DNA from 3 places in the Shinella sp. GW835-FHT14H05 genome. Region 1 is predicted to be linked to each of the others. Evidence: predicted binding sites of a transcription regulator. Region 1 holds the regulator's gene; each other region holds the start of a gene.
What was found. Region 1 encodes LexA, which represses DNA repair genes until DNA is damaged. Its sites were predicted from a motif close to TGTTCNNNNTGTGTTCNG; they were not measured.

Region 1 (5,431 bases):
CATGCTCGTTTTGCTAGCCCATTTACGATGCGCTGCCAAGCGATACCAAAGGCAAATTGTGCATTGCGATAACGGGCTTTCCGGCAACGCAATATCTACCCTTTCCGGCAAGTTGCAAGCAACTTCTGAGGGTGGTTTTCGTGTTGCGGAGGGCGCATGCTTTCTGTTTGGCTTATTATTAATTCACCCTACTTTTGATTGAATATTCTTGCGGCGGGTTGCATAATCGCCTGGGGAACCGGCGGGGCCGAGTGCATGGCCAGGATCGACATCGCGGAGAAGCAGGCGGCGCGCGAGGCAGAGGCCTGGGGCGTCGCGCCGGCTGGCGATTCGCTGCCGATACCGGCTCTGCCAGTGCCTCGTCGCAAGGCCGCACTTGTCGCCTATGCGCGCTACGCCGGTCGGGTTCGGGAAAGCCTTGCCGGCCAGAGAATCGATGCCGCCTTTGCCGAGGAGCGGGCGCACGGCCACTTCTTCCTGTTCGTGCCGGTCTTTCTCGGCATCGGAGCCGCCCTGTGGTTTGCCGCCGCCACCGATCCGCCAATTTATGCCCTGCTGCTTCTTGCCAGCGTTACGTTCTGGCCTGCCTGGCAGCTGCGGTATCGGGAGGACTGGGTGGCGCTCGCCGCGGGTGCCGCTTTTCTCGTTCCCGTGGGCATGCTGCTTGCGGCCGTGGAAAGCAGCCGGCTTGACACCGTCATCCTCGATACGCCGGTCACCACGCAGATCAGCGGCCGGGTGCTGTCCCGCGAAAGCGACGAGCGCGGGGCGATCCGCTACCGTATCGCGCTTGAGGCGACGCGCGATCCGGTGCTGAAGCGGCCACCCGGCGTCGTCACGCTGCTTGCCCGCAGTCGTCATGAACCGATCGCGATCGGCGCAGGCATAACGGGGCGTGCGCGCCTCGGGCCCCCGTCCGGCCCGGCCTTGGCCGGCCTCAACGATTTCGCCTTCGATGCCTATTTCGCTGGCACCGGCGCCGTCGGCTATTTTTACAGTGCGCCCAAAGGTGTTGCGACCGGTGAGGCGGGGCTGGAAGGCCGGGTCCGGCAGGAGATCGCGCGCTGGCGCAACAACCTGACCGAGCATATTCGGGGCCGCATCGGCGGCGATGCCGGGGCGATCGCCGCGGCACTGGTGACGGCGGAACAGCGGGCGATCGGCGCGGACACGGTCGAAGCGCTGCGGCAGGCGGGGCTTGCCCATGTATTGGCCATTTCAGGGCTCAACATGGTGCTCGCCGCCGGCACCTTCCTCGTCGGCGCGCGCATGCTGATGGCGCTGATCCCGGGGTTTTCCGAGCGATATCCGGCCAAGAAGATCGCCGCGGCCGGCGCGCTCATCATGGTGACGCTCTATATCCTCGTCTCGGGCGGCGCGCTGTCGGCCGTGCGATCGTGGATCATGATCTGCGTCATGCTTGTCGCCGTGCTCTTCGGGCGATCGGCCATCAGCCTGCGCAATGTCGCGCTTTCGGCGATCCTCATCCTGCTGGTGACGCCATCTGCCGTCACCAATCCAGGTTTCCAGATGTCCTATGCGGCGACGCTCGGGCTTGTCGCGGGCTACGCGGCCTGGCGCGAGCGGCCGATGCGGCGGGAAAGCCGGGGAGGGCCGTTGCAACTGTTCGGCGGCTCGCTCGGCCGTTTCTTCGGCGGGCTCATGCTCTCCTCGTTGATCGGCGGTTTTTCCACGCTGATCTATTCCATCGGCCATTTTCACCGCATCCCCGCCTATGGCCTCGCCGGCAATCTTCTGGCGATGCCGGTGATCAGCACGATCGTCATGCCCTTTGGCCTCATCGCAGTGCTGCTGATGCCGTTCGGCCTCGATGCCATCCCCTTCGCGATCATGGGCAAGGGCATCGAATGGATGATCGCGCTTTCGATGTGGGTCGCAAGCTGGAAAGGCGAAATCGTCACCGGTCAAATTCCGCAGTCCGCTTTCCTGCTAATCGGCCTCGGCGGCGGCCTGGCCTGCATCCTGCGCACCCGGCTGCGCCATGCCGGCACGCTGCTCGTCATGCTCGGGATCGTCATCGCCTGCTGGCCGGACGAACGCCGCGCGCCGGAAGTGCTGGTCTCGGAAGACGGCCGTCTCGTGGCGATCCGGCGCGGCGACACCGTTGCAACGAACCGCGCAAGGCCGCCGGATTTCATCTATGCGCAATGGCGCCGCGCGCTGCGGCTCGGCGATCTCATCAAGCCGGAGATGCGCAAGAGCGAAGGGCTGACGGTAGAGGAGGTCGGTGAAACCGCTGAAGGGACTGAAAAGCAGAGGAAGCCGCGCCACAAGGCGGATCGGCAGAGGGCGAAGGCCGCCATGGCATCCGCCCTGGAGGCCGCAGGAAAGGGCAGGGGCTTCATCTGCGAAACAAAGGCATTCTGCGCCGCTGTTTCGCCGAGCGGTTGGCGGATCGTCACGCTGGAAGACCTCGCCTTCCTCGGAACCGCCTGCGATGCTGCCGACCTCGTCGTCGTGTCCCAAGCCCTGCGGCTGGAGGAATGCCGCTCCGGAGCCCGGCTGATGACGGCCCGCCATTTGCGGCGCACGGGCGCACTGGAAATCCAGCCCGACGCCGAAAAGGCCGCTTCAACACTTTCCGACGCCGAGATCACCCCCGCCATCGAAACCCTCGACCGGCCCTGGTCTCGCCACCGCACCTATGATTGGCGTAGCGGCACCTTCGAGGCCGAGACGGCGCTCAATGATAGCGGCGAATGAGGCCGACGAGCTTGCCCTGGATCTTGACGCGGTCCGGCCCGAAAATGCGGGTCTCGTAGGCCGGGTTTGCGGCTTCGAGCGCAATGGAGGCGCCCTTGCGGCGGAAACGCTTAAGCGTCGCTTCCTCGTCGTCGACGAGCGCCACGATGATCTCGCCCGGATTGGCGGTGGTGGCGTTGCGGATGATCACGGTGTCGCCGTCGAGGATGCCGGCCTCGATCATCGAGTCGCCCTTGACCTCCAGCGCATAATGATCGCCGTTGCCGACCATCTCGGCCGGCACCATGATCTCGTGGGTGTTGTTCTGGATGGCGGAGATCGGAACACCGGCGGCGATGCGTCCCATGACCGGCACGGAGACCGACAACGACATGTCCGCTTGCGGCGTGCGCTGTACGGGGGCGGCCGGCACGGGCTGCTTGCCGCGGCTGCCTTCGATGACGGCCGGCGAAAAGCCGCGGCGCGGCTGGAGGCTTGGCGAATAGGCTTCGGGAAGCTTGATCACTTCCAGTGCCCGCGCCCGGTTGGGCAGGCGGCGGATGAAGCCGCGCTCCTCCAGTGCCGTGATGAGGCGATGGATGCCGGACTTGGATGCGAGATCGAGCGCATCCTTCATCTCGTCAAACGAGGGAGGAATACCGGACTCCTTCATCCGTTCATGAATGAACAGGAGAAGTTCCTGTTGTTTCCGCGTGAGCATGGCCCCTCCACCGAGAATCTTGAAACAATCCAGAATCGTGAAACAAATCCAGAACAGACACTATCTGTTCCATATGTGTTCCGCAAGGCCTTGGAAATAATAATATTGTTCAGACGGAGGGTTCGCGCAGGAGAAGTACTTCGCAGAGATCGCCTTGGGGAACGGCCGGGGCGTTTGGCGGTCGGATCAGCAAGCCTTCCGATTCGGCGAAGACCTTCATCATCGAGGAATCCTGCTTGCCGAAGGGGGTGACGCGCAGGTCGCCGGCCGGTCCCCGGACGATGCGGGCGCGGACATAATCCTGCCGCTGGTCGTTTTCCTTGAGCGGCACGGCGGCGATGGCCGGGTGCCGGCGGTTTTTTGCGGGCAGGCGGGCGAGGCGGCGCACCAGCGGCTCCAGGAAGAGCAGCGAGCAGACGAGGCTTGAGACCGGGTTGCCGGGCAGGCCCAGCACCTGGATATCCCCCAGCCGGCCGACCATCAGCGGCTTTCCCGGCCGCATGGCGATTCGCCAGAAATCGAGCTCCATGCCGGCCTCGCCGAGCACCGGCTGCACGAGGTCGAAATCGCCGACGGAGGCGCCGCCGAGCGTCACGAGCACGTCGATATCGAGCGCCAGGGCGTTTCGCACGGCTTCCAGAATCGCCTGCTTGTCGTCGCCGACGATCCCGAGGTCGATCACCTCCGCGCCGGCCGCCCGCGCGAGCGCCGAAACGCCATAGGTGTTGGACGCGATGATCTGGCTGGCGCCGGGCGGCGTTCCGGGCGGGACGAGCTCGTCGCCTGTCGCAAGCACCGCGACGCGGGGGCGGGCGTAGACTGTTAGCGCCGGATGGTTCATCGCAGCGGCGACGGTCAGGCGGCCGGCATCGAGCACGGCGCCGGCCTTCAGCACGGTCTCGCCTTCGGAAAAATCCTGTCCGCGTGGGCGCACATGGCGGCCTTTTGGAGTGAGGAAGGTCGTGCGGATGCGGCCGTCTTCCAGCTTTTCCGCGTCTTCCTGCAAAAGCACGGTATCGGCGAAGGAGGGCAAGGGCGCGCCGGTGAAAATGCGCACGGCCTCGCCCGGGCCGGCAGAGCCTTCGAAGGCGTGACCGGCGGAGGAGAGGCCGACGACCTTGAGGATGGCGCCGAGTGTAGCGATATCCGCGTGGCGGACGGCGTAGCCGTCCATGGCGGAATTGTCGAAAGGCGGCTGGGTCAGGCGCGCGGCGATGTCTTCGGCGAGGACGCGGCCTTGCGCGTCATGCAGCGAAACCGTCTCTGTCCGCTGTGTCGGCTTGGGCCGGGAAAGCAGGCGGTCGAGGGCGTCGGCGACGGGGAGGAGCGACATCAGGCGTTTGCCCGCTTGTAGTCGCCGGAGCGGCCGCCGGATTTTTCGACGAGCCGGATGCCGCCGATCTCCATCTCGCGGTCGGCGGCTTTCGCCATGTCGTAGATGGTGAGGCAGGCGACGCTGACGGCGGTGAGCGCCTCCATTTCGACGCCGGTGCGGCCGGTGAGCTTCGCCATGGCCTCGACGCGCAGGCCGGGCAGGGTACGGTCCTCGCGGATTTCGACGGCGACCTTGGTGAGCATCAGCGGGTGGCAGAGCGGGATAAGGCTCGACGTCTGCTTGGCGGCCATGATGCCGGCAAGGCGGGCCGTGCCGATCACGTCGCCCTTCTTGGCATCGCCCTTGAGGATGAGATCGAGGGTCGCGGGCGCCATCCGGATGAAGCCTTCGGCAACCGCGATGCGCACCGTTTCGGCCTTGTCGCCGACATCCACCATGTTGGCTTCACCGGAGGCATCGATATGGGTCAGCGTGGCGGCCTTTTCGGCCATCATTCGGCCGCCAGCATGCCGGCGGAGCCGGTCAGCAGTTCGCGGGTCGCGGCGGCCACGTCCTCCTTGCGCATCAGGCTTTCGCCGACGAGGAAGGTGGAGATGCCGACCTTGCCGAGGCGTTCACAATCCGCATGGGTGAAGATGCCGCTTTCGCCGACGAGCAGGCGGTCGTCGGGC
Region 2 (5,431 bases), on a different contig from region 1:
GCGGTTCGCCAGCACCTGCTCAACGATGTAGTTCGCCTGGTCTGTCTCGTCTTTTACGGTCACGAGCATAGGGCGTTGCTCAGATTCTCGGTCCGTCCAGAGATTCTTGGTGAAACGATCGCGAGCAAGGTCAATCACGCCGTTGGCAGCAGCCAGGATCGGCTGCGTCGAGCGATAGTTGCGATCGAGCGTGATGACATCGGCCGGCTTCGGCGAGAACTGGTTCGGAAAGTCGAGGATGTTGCGCACGGTCGCGGCGCGGAAGGAATAGATTGACTGGGCGTCGTCGCCGACCACAGTCAGACCACGCCCGCCGGGCTTCAGCCCCAGAAGAATGGAAGCCTGCAGGCGGTTGGTGTCCTGATATTCGTCGACAAGAACATGGTCGAAACGGTTGCCGATATCGTCGGCCAGGTCCGGGTCGGACATGACCTGCGCCCAGTAAAGCAACAGGTCATCGTAATCGAGCACGTTCTGCGCTTGCTTGGCCTCGACATACGCGGCGAAGAGCTGTTTCAACTGCTCCTCCCAGCCGAGCACGTAGGTGTAGGATGCCTTCAGGACCTCGTTGATCGAACTCTCGGAGTTGACGACGCGCGAGTAGATCGCAAGGCACGTTCCCTTGGTCGGAAAGCGGCTTTCCGTCTTCGAGAAACCAAGCTCATGGCGAACGAGATTCATCAGATCGGCGCTGTCCTCGCGATCATGGATCGTGAAATCGACGTTGAGGCCGATCTGCTCGGCATACATGCGCAGCAGCCGTGCGCCGATGCCATGGAAGGTGCCGGCCCAGGCCATGGCGTCCGTCATGACCGCAGCATTGTCCCCGAACACCTGCCGGCAGATGCGCTGGACGCGGCGCCCCATCTCGGAAGCGGCCCGGCGCGAGAAGGTCATCAGCAGGATGCGGCGTGGATCGGCGCCATTGACGATGAGATGGCCCACGCGATGGGCAAGGGTATTCGTCTTGCCCGAGCCCGCACCTGCGATGATGAGCAGCGGGCCGCCGATCGCGCCGTCCGGCTGGCCAATGCCATGCTCGACGGCCTCGCGCTGCCGGTCGTTCAGTTTTTCGAGATAGGCTGCCGTCATCTGCCCAAATTTTCCTAAGAAAAAATTCCTGTCCCGTTCCGTTTCCCCATCCCTTTGATCGGCCTTGTGGAATCCACAAAATCGACTTGTCAAAGGCAGCCTTCATGACTGACAGCGCCGTTTCGAGTGGATTGACTCGCAACGGCATTAGGAACAAAAAAGGAACATATCAGCTTAAATAACGGCTGGAAACCCCTGAAGGAGCGTCAATTCCGTCGTGTCAAACCGTGCCCTCAACCCAGTGCTTGCCGAGCTTCGAGAGCGTATCGGCCAGCTCGAAGGCGGGCAGGCGCGTGCAAGATCCGTCCTGCCATTCGCTGTTCCAGAGATGGACCAGGCCCTTCCTGGTGGCGGGCTTGCCTTTGGGGCGCTTCATGAAATTGCCGGCGGCGGAGGCGGCACGGTCGATGGCGCTGCGGCTGCACTCTTCGTGGCGGGCATTGCTGCGCGAACCAAGGGCAGGGTGCTGTGGTGCATGACGCGCCGCGACTTGTTTTTTCCCGCCGTCTCGCAAGCTGGGCTGCATCCGGATCGCGTGGTGTTCTGCGAAAGCGATCGGGATGAAGGCGTCCTATCCGCGGTCGAGGAGGGGCTGTCCTTTGGCGGTTTATCGGCGGTGGTCGCCGAACTGGTCCGCCTGCCGATGAATGCCTCGCGGCGGCTGCAACTGGCGGCAGAGAAGAGCGGATGCATGGGCATCGTGCTGAGACGATGGCGAAGGCAGAACGAGGCCTCGGACTATGGGCAGCCGACGGCTTCGACGACGCGGTGGCGCATCAGCACCCTGCCGTCGGAAAGATTGCCAGCAGCGGGCGTTGGGAGGTCTCGGTGGCTGGCGGAATTGATGCGTGTAAAGGCGGGTGAGTGCGCCGAGTTTGAAATTGGAGCTCCCGATGCCAAGGGTCGTATCTGTCTACTTCCCACTTCTGCCGATCGATCGGATCAGACGGCACGCTTCGGAGCCCTTGCCGGCTGACAAGCCGCTCGTCGTGATAGCGCGCAGCGGCTCAAAGCGCTGGATATCCGCCGCAGATCCGATCGCTCTCAAACTTGGTTTGCGGGTGGGCATGCCGGCCAGCAAGGCGCAGGCGATGGTCGCCGATCTCCTGATGGTCGACGCGGCTCCGGCCGAGGACGCAGCCGTGCTCGAAAAGCTGGCTCTATGGGCGCTCCGACAATACAGCCCTGTCGTCGCCGTCGATGGCAGCGATGGCCTGGTAATGGATACCGAAGGGGCCGACCATCTCCAGGGCGGTGAGGAGCTTCTCGTTTCCGGTCTCGTCAACAGGCTGCACGCCCATGGCTTGACGGCGCGGGCGGCCGTTGCCGAGACTTGGGGTGCAGCGCACGCGCTCGCCCGGCTGCTTGCCGCGCAGACGACGGTTGTTCCGGTCGGTCACGTCATGAAGACGGTGATCGATCTGCCGCTCGTGGCCTTGCGGCTGTCATCGGAGATTATCCAGGGCTTGCGGGTCCTCGGGATCGATACGATCGGCAAGCTCTCCGCCATGCCGCGCGCGCCCCTGACGTTGCGGTTCGGGCCGGAACCTGCTCGTCGGCTCGACCAGATGTTTGGCAGGGTCGCCGAGCCGATTGAGCCGATCCGCATCCCGGAGCTTGTAGAGGCGTCGAAAAGTTTCGCCGAGCCCATCGGGGCACCCGACACGATCGCGAGATATGTCCGCCGACTGGTTGGGCAGCTCTCAACACGACTCGCGGAAAACGGCCTTGGCGCGCGACGCTGCGACCTCATCATCCATCGCGTGGACAACACCCGTCAGTATCTTCGCGCCGGCCTGGCGAAGCCGGTCCGCGATCCGGCGCGTCTTTCGAAGCTGCTCTGCGACCGTATCCAAACTATCGAACCGGGCTTTGGTATCGAAAAGATGGTTCTGGTCGCTGTCTTTGCCGAGCCACTTGAGGAGCGGCAGGTGGCGTCTTCCCTCATCGAAGAAGACGTTGCGGACATTACGCCGCTCGTCGACATCCTCGGCAACCGAGGCCACCGGCTTTTCCGGGTTGCGCCCGTCGCTTCCGACGTGCCGGAGCGTTCCGTCAGGAAGATTTCGCCGACGGCACCTGCCACCGGGCAGACCTGGGCCAACAAGTGGCCGCGACCGCCGCGGTTGTTTGCAAACCCCGAACGCATCGAGGTCATCGCCCTTTTGCCGGACCAGCCGCCAGCAGTGTTCACTTGGCACGGCAAGCGTCGGAAGGTCGTTCGCGCCGACGGACCGGAGCGCATCTTCGGCGAATGGTGGCTTCGTCCGCGCGAGTTCCATGCCGTGCGCGATTACTTCGTCGTCGAGGACGAGCAGGGCGAGCGCTACTGGGTCTTTCGCGCCGGCGATGGCATCGACCCCGAAACCGGATCGCACTTTTGGTTCCTGCATGGGGTGTTCGGATGAGATATGCCGAGCTCCAGGTCACGAGCCATTTCTCGTTCCTGCGCGGCGCTTCCAGCGCGGGTGAGCTGTTTGCAGCAGCTGCGGCCGTGGGCATCGATGCGCTCGGTATCGTCGATCGCAACAGCCTGGCCGGCATCGTGCGCGCCTGGGAAGCGGCCAAGGCGACCGGTGTGCGGCTTGTCGTCGGCTGTCGCCTGGATCTGACGGACGGCATGTCGATCCTCGTCTACCCCATGGACCGACAAGCCTACTCGCGTCTGTGCCGGCTGCTGTCCTTCGGCAAATCGCGTGGCGGGAAGGGCAATTGCGTGATCGATTTCGCGGATGTCTCGGAATATGCGGCCGGCATGATCGGCGTGCTAGTGCCCGACGAGGCCGACGATACCTGCGGCGTGCAGCTCCGAAAGATGGCCGAGCTGTTCGGTGATCGCGCCTATGTCAGCCTGTGCCTTCGGCGCCGGCCGAACGACGCGGTCCGGCTTCATGGCATTGCCGCCATGGCCAGGCGCTTCAAGGTCAGGACGGTCGTCACGAACGACGTGCTCTTCCACGAGCCCGGCCGCCGGCAGTTGCAGGATGTCGTGACCTGCATCCGCACCCGCACGACGATCGATGATGTGGGCTTCGAGCGCGAACGACACGCCGACCGCTATCTGAAGGTGCCGGAGGAGATGCACCGGCTCTTTGCCAAACATCCGGAGGCGCTCGCCCGCACGCGCGAGATCGTCGATCGCTGCCGCTTCGATCTCTCCGAACTGCAATACCAATATCCGGAAGAGGCAATCGTCCCCGGTCTCGATCCTCAGCAGTCGCTTGCGAAGTTCACATGGGAGGGAGCGGCCGAGCGTTATCCCGAGGGCCTGCCGGACAAGGTGCGCAAATCCGTTCTGCACGAACTCGAATTGATCCGGACGATGAACTATGCGCCATACTTTCTCACCGTCTATTCCATTGTCCGTTTCGCGCGGTCGAAAGGCATCCTGTGCCAGGGCAGGGGTTCTGCGGCAAACTCCGCCGTCTGCTATTGCCTCGGGGTGACGTCGATCGACCCGGAGACCAACGACCTGCTGTTTGAGCGGTTCATCTCCCAGGAGCGCGACGAGCCGCCGGATATCGACGTGGACTTCGAACACGAGCGGCGTGAGGAGGTCATCCAGTGGATTTATGACACCTATGGCCGGAGCAAGGCCGCGCTGTGCTCGACGGTCACCCGCTATCGCGCCAAGGGCGCTCTGCGTGATGTCGGCAAGGCGCTCGGCTTGCCGGAGGACATGATCGGGCAACTGTCGTCGGGTGTATGGGGCTGGTCGGAAGGTGTATCCGAACGTCAGCTCAAGGAAAACAACCTCAACACTGCCGACTATCGCCTGAAACTGACGCTGGAACTCGCCCAGCAGCTCATGGGTGCGCCGCGGCATCTCGGCCAGCATCCGGGTGGATTCGTGCTGACGCAGGATCGGCTTGATGACCTCGTGCCGATCGAACCGGCTCGCATGGACGACCGTCAGGTGATCGAATGGGATAAGGACGATATCGAAGCGCTGAAGTTCATGAAGGTCGATGTGCTGGCGCTGGGAATGCTTACCTGCATGTCGAAAGCGTTTGCCCTGATGGCGGAGCACAAGGGCGACCCCCGGGATCTTGCGTCGATACCTTCCGAGGACCCGCCGACCTACGCCATGATTCGGAAAGCTGACACGCTCGGCACCTTCCAGATCGAAAGCCGGGCGCAGATGTCCATGCTGCCGCGGCTGAAACCGCGCACCTTCTACGATCTGGTAATCCAGGTGGCCATTGTCCGCCCCGGGCCGATCCAGGGCGACATGGTCCACCCCTATCTGCGCCGGCGCGAGGGCAAGGAAAAGATCGACTATCCGACGCCGGAGCTGGAGGCTGTTCTGTCGAAGACACTCGGTGTGCCGCTGTTCCAG
Region 3 (5,431 bases), on a different contig from region 1:
GCTGGTGCGCGGCATCCGCGCCGATGATCTGGCGAAGATGAAGGCCGTCTCGGACAATTTCAAGGAAGGCGACCTCGTCGGCTTCGCCTCTGGCAGCGGCGTGGCGATCGGCTCGCGCATGGCCGAGCAGCTTGGGCTGAGCGCCGGCGGCCAGATCACGCTCGTCGCACCCGAAGGCGACGTGACGCCGCTGGGCGTCAACCCGCGCGTCAAGACCTACACGGTCTCAGCGATCTTCGAGATCGGCATGTCGGAATACGACGCCTCGATCATCTACATGCCGCTTGAAGAGGCGCAGCTCTACTTCAATGCCGAAGGCATCGTGCAGTCGATCGAGCTCTTCGTCACCAATCCCGATGCGGTCGACGAGCTGCGCCAGCCGATCGAGGCGGCGGCCGGGCGGCAGATCTACATAACCGACTGGCGCCAGCGCAACCGCACCTTCTTCTCGGCGCTGCAGGTCGAGCGGAACGTCATGTTCATGATCCTGACGCTGATCGTGCTCGTCGCCGCGCTCAACATCATCTCCGGCCTCATCATGCTGGTGAAGGACAAGGGCAGCGACATCGCGATCCTGCGCACCATGGGCGCCACGTCCGGCGCCATCATGCGCATCTTCTTCATGACGGGGGCGGCGATCGGCACGGTCGGGACCTTTGCCGGCGTCGCGCTCGGCGTCGTCGTCTGTTTGAACGTCGAATCGATCCGCCAGTTCTTCTCGTGGATTTCAGGCACGACGCTGTTCAATCCGGAACTCTATTTCCTGAGCCAGCTGCCGGCCGACATGAATGCCGGCGAGACGGTCACGGTCATCGTCATGGCGCTGGCGCTTTCGTTCCTCGCGACCATCTTCCCCGCCTGGCGCGCTTCCAAGCTCGATCCCGTCCAGGCCCTGCGGTACGAATAGGAACAGAACGCCATGAACGCGCGCAACGCACTGGAACTCAGGGGCATCGAACGGCACTACGGCCAGGGCGAGACCCTGCTGACGATCCTGAAAGGCGCGGATTTCACGCTGAAAAGCGGCGAGACCGTCGCACTCGTGGCGCCCTCCGGCACCGGCAAGTCGACCCTGCTGCACATTGCCGGCCTGCTCGAAAAGCCGGATGTCGGCGAGGTCTTCGTTAACGGCCATTCCTGCGCCGAGCTTGCCGACGAGGAGCGCACCACGATCCGCCGCAACGAGATCGGCTTCGTTTACCAGTTCCACCATCTGCTGCCGGAATTCAGCGCGCTGGAAAACATCATGATGCCGCAGCTCATCGGCGGCCTCACCAAGGCGGAGGCGCGCGAACGCGCCGCCCAGCTGCTCGACTATATGCGCATCGGCCATCGCGCCGAGCACCGCCCGTCGGAACTCTCCGGCGGCGAGCAGCAGCGCGTCGCCATCGCGCGTGCCGTCGCCAATGCGCCACTCCTGCTGCTGGCAGATGAGCCGACCGGCAACCTCGACCCGGAAACCGCCGGCTACGTCTTCGAGGCGCTGGAAGCGCTCGCCCGCCAGTCCGGCCTTGCGGCGCTCATCGCCACGCACAATCACGAGCTCGCCGGCCTGATGGATCGCCGCGTGACGATCGAGGACGGCCTCGTGCGCGAGCTCGCCTGAAGCCTCCCGGCCGTTGATTAATTGTCCAGCCCGCAGATCGAGCGGGCGATCTCGTCGTTCCAGTCCTTCAGCAGCACGAATTGCGCCTTGCCCGTGATCGGCTGGCCAAGCGCCTTGCCCTTGCCGGTCAAGACGTTAAGGTCGCAATCGCTGACGGCGTCCGTGTCGAGCGTGTCGTAGGACGAATAGGTGTAGCCCGCGACGATGAAATCGAAATTACGGTGGGCGATCGTCAGCGTCTGGCGCCAGCGGTCGCGGCCGATCGAATCGTTTTTCGTCGTGAGCGTGAAGGAGCCGTTGGCGAGCGCCGCGAGCTCCGGCTCCTGGCCAAACATGGTCAGGTTGCCCCAGACCGTCCTGGGCAGGGCGAGCGCCAGCGTCAGCCGGTTTTCCTCCGGCTTGGCGACGTAGATGTAGAGCCCGTTGTCGTCTCCGCTGTCGTCGCCCGGCGTTGCCACCAGGGCGAGATCCGGCGTGCCGTCCTTGTTCCAGTCGCCGCTCGCCATGGCCATGATGCGCTCGGCCGGGAAATCCGCGGCGGCGGCAGGGGCAGCCGGGCTGGCCGAAAGCAGAAGGGCGGCAATCAACGACTTCATCTCTTTTCCTCCATGTGAGCGAGGCGACCATATTGCGCCTTCGAACGGCGGTCCAGAGGGCCTGTGGAAAGCTGTTGACATGAGAACAAGAATAGAACAAAATGAAAACATAAAAGGAAAGGGAGCCACAATGACCGATTTTCTTCGTGATCTTGCTGCATTCACCTCCATGGCCATGTTCGTCGCCACGTTCTCCGTCATCCTCTTCGGAATCTGACGGCCCGCATTTCATTCTTTGAAGCCGATCGCCTCTCGCCCACGCGTGCTCGCGCGTGGAAATCGGGTGTAACGGCAATAACCTTCTGGACGAGACCGGTGCGAATCCGTTTAAGCTTCCTGCCTTGACCGGAAGGAAGATGCGCATGGCGGACGAAGCTCGGAAGATGGATGGCGGCGCGGCAGCGGAGACGCCGCAATTCGTGCATCTTCGCGTGCATTCGGCCTTTTCGCTGCTCGAAGGCGCCTTGCCGATCAAGAAGATCATTGGCAAGGCGACGTCCGATCAGCAGCCGGCGATCGCAATCACCGACACGAACAACCTGTTCGCCGCGCTGGAATTTTCGCAGAAGGCGATCGGCGACGGCATCCAGCCGCTGATCGGCTGCCAGCTGTCGATCGACATGGAAGACGAGGGCGACGGTGAACGGCGCGGCGGGCAGGCGCAACTGGTAAAGCTGCCGTCGATCGTGCTGCTTGCCGCGACCGATGCCGGTTACGCGCGTCTCGTCGAGATCGTCAGCCGCGCCTATCTCGGGGGCGAGGGCAATCAGTCGATCCGCATCGCCTATAGCTGGCTGGAAGCGGGCATGGACGGGCTGATCGCGCTCACCGGCGCCCATGGCGGCCCGGTCGACATGGCCATCCTCGCCGGCCAGCCGGCGGTGGCGCGCGCGCGCCTTCATGCGCTGAAACGCGTCTTCGGCGACCGGCTCTATATCGAGCTGCAACGCCATGGCCGCTACGACAAGCAGCACGAGCGCCGCATGGTCGAGCTTGCCTATGCGGAAGACGTGCCGCTGGTCGCCACCAACGAGCCGTTCTTCCCGGCGCCCGATGACTATGACGCGCATGACGCGCTGATGGCGGTGGCGCACAATGCCATGGTCTCGGACGACAACCGTTTCCGCCTGTCGCCCGACCACTATCTGAAGAGCCGCAAGGAGATGGCAAAGCTCTTTGCCGACCTGCCGGAGGCCCTGGAGAACACGGTCGAGATCGCCCGGCGCTGCTCCTTCGTATTGAAGACGTGCAGCCCCATCCTGCCGCGCTTCACGGGCGCGACGGACGATCCGGAGGAGGCGGACCGCGCCGAATCTGCTGAACTGCGCCGCCAGTCCGTGGAGGGCCTCGAAAGCCGCATGGAACTGCTCGGCCTGACGCCCGGCTATACCGAGCAGGATTATCGCGAGCGGCTGGATTTCGAGCTCAGCGTCATCGAGCGCATGAAGTTCCCCGGCTACTTCCTCATCGTTGCCGACTTCATCAAATGGGCCAAGCAGCAGAACATTCCCGTCGGACCCGGCCGTGGCTCGGGTGCTGGTTCGCTCGTCGCCTATGCGCTGACGATCACCGACGTCGATCCGCTGCGCTTCTCGCTGCTCTTCGAACGCTTCCTCAACCCGGAACGCGTCTCGATGCCCGACTTCGACATCGACTTCTGCCAGGACCGCCGCGAAGAGGTGATCCGCTACGTGCAGCAGAAATACGGCCGCGAGCAGGTGGCGCAGATCATCACCTTCGGTTCGTTGCAGGCGCGCGCTGCGTTGCGCGACGTCGGCCGCGTGCTGGAAATGCCCTACGGCCAGGTCGACAAGATCTGCAAGCTCGTGCCGAACAACCCGGCCAACCCGACGCCGCTCTCCAAGGCGATCGAGGAGGAGCCGAAGCTGCAGGAGGAGGCGGAGAAGGAGCCGGTCGTCGCGCGCTTGCTCGACATCGCCCAGAAGATCGAGGGCCTCTACCGCCACGCCTCGACGCACGCCGCCGGCATCGTGATCGGTGACCGGCCGCTCTCGCAGCTCGTGCCGATGTACCGCGATCCGCGCTCCGACATGCCGGTCACCCAGTTCAACATGAAATGGGTGGAACAGGCCGGCCTCGTCAAGTTCGACTTCCTCGGCCTGAAGACGCTGACCGTCCTGAAGACGGCGGTCGATTTCATCCGCAAGCTCGATGTCGAGGTGAAGCTCGAAAGCCTGCCGTTGGACGACCAGCCGACCTACGAGATGCTGTCGCGCGGCGAGACGGTCGGCGTGTTCCAGGTGGAAAGTGCCGGCATGCGCAAGGCGCTGATCGGCATGCGGCCCGACTGCATCGAGGACATCATCGCGCTCGTGGCGCTCTATCGCCCGGGTCCGATGGAGAACATCCCGGTCTACAACGCCCGCAAACACGGCGAGGAGGAGATCGAGTCGATCCATCCGATGATCGACCATCTGCTGAAGGAAACGCAGGGCGTTATCGTCTACCAGGAACAGGTGATGCAGATCGCCCAGGTCCTGTCCGGCTATTCGCTCGGCGAAGCCGATCTTCTGCGCCGCGCCATGGGCAAGAAGATCAAGGAGGAGATGGACAAACAGCGCGCCCGCTTTGTCGACGGCGCCGTGAAGAACGGCGTGTCGAAGCCGCAGTCCGACCTGATCTTCGACCTGCTCGCCAAATTCGCCAACTACGGCTTCAACAAGTCGCACGCCGCCGCCTACGCCATCGTTTCCTACCAGACGGCCTATCTGAAGGCGCATTACCCGGTCGAATTCCTGGCCGCGTCGATGACCTACGATATGTCCAACACGGACAAGCTGAACGATTTCCGCCAGGATGCCGGGCGTCTCGCCATCGCGGTCATCCCGCCTTCCGTGCAGACGTCGTTTGCCCATTTCGAGACCGGCGAAAACCGCATCTACTACGCGCTCGCCGCCATCAAGGGCGTGGGCGAGGCGGCCGTGCAGCACATCGTGCAGGTGCGCGGCGATACGCCGTTCAAGAGCCTGGAAGACTTCTGCCTGCGCATCGACCCGAAATTCGTCAACCGCCGCGTCTTCGAAAGCCTGATCGTCGCCGGCGCCTTCGATTGTTTCGGCCATGACCGCGCCGCCATGGTTGCCGGCCTCGACCGCATGCTCGGCTATGCGCAGCGCGCGCAGGAAGACAAGAACAGCGGGCAAGGCGACATCTTCGGCATGGGGGCTGCGACCGGGCCGGAGGTGATCACGCTGCCGTCCTACACGCC

Region 2: the regulator LexA is predicted to act here: its motif matches at 1,242-1,259, upstream of AC1Q6Z_RS32035 (ImuA family protein).
Region 3: the regulator LexA is predicted to act here: its motif matches at 2,284-2,301, upstream of dnaE (DNA polymerase III subunit alpha).

The regions. Positions count from the first base shown of each region.
Region 1 covers NZ_JBXAFY010000001.1:1,454,160-1,459,590, forward strand. The annotation lists gene AC1Q6Z_RS07115 (ComEC/Rec2 family competence protein) at 256-2,724, shown strand; gene lexA (transcriptional repressor LexA) at 2,705-3,424, opposite strand; gene AC1Q6Z_RS07125 (molybdopterin molybdotransferase MoeA) at 3,534-4,757, opposite strand; gene moaC (cyclic pyranopterin monophosphate synthase MoaC) at 4,757-5,251, opposite strand; gene trpC (indole-3-glycerol phosphate synthase TrpC) at 5,251-5,431, opposite strand, start outside.
Region 2 covers NZ_JBXAFY010000021.1:25,060-30,490, forward strand. The annotation lists gene AC1Q6Z_RS32030 (ATP-dependent helicase) at 1-1,092, opposite strand, end outside; gene AC1Q6Z_RS32035 (ImuA family protein) at 1,310-2,068, shown strand; gene AC1Q6Z_RS32040 (Y-family DNA polymerase) at 1,986-3,500, shown strand; gene AC1Q6Z_RS32045 (error-prone DNA polymerase) at 3,497-5,431, shown strand, end outside.
Region 3 covers NZ_JBXAFY010000010.1:3,405-8,835, forward strand. The annotation lists gene AC1Q6Z_RS24680 (lipoprotein-releasing ABC transporter permease subunit) at 1-907, shown strand, start outside; gene AC1Q6Z_RS24685 (ABC transporter ATP-binding protein) at 920-1,606, shown strand; gene AC1Q6Z_RS24690 (hypothetical protein) at 1,624-2,202, opposite strand; gene dnaE (DNA polymerase III subunit alpha) at 2,565-5,431, shown strand, end outside.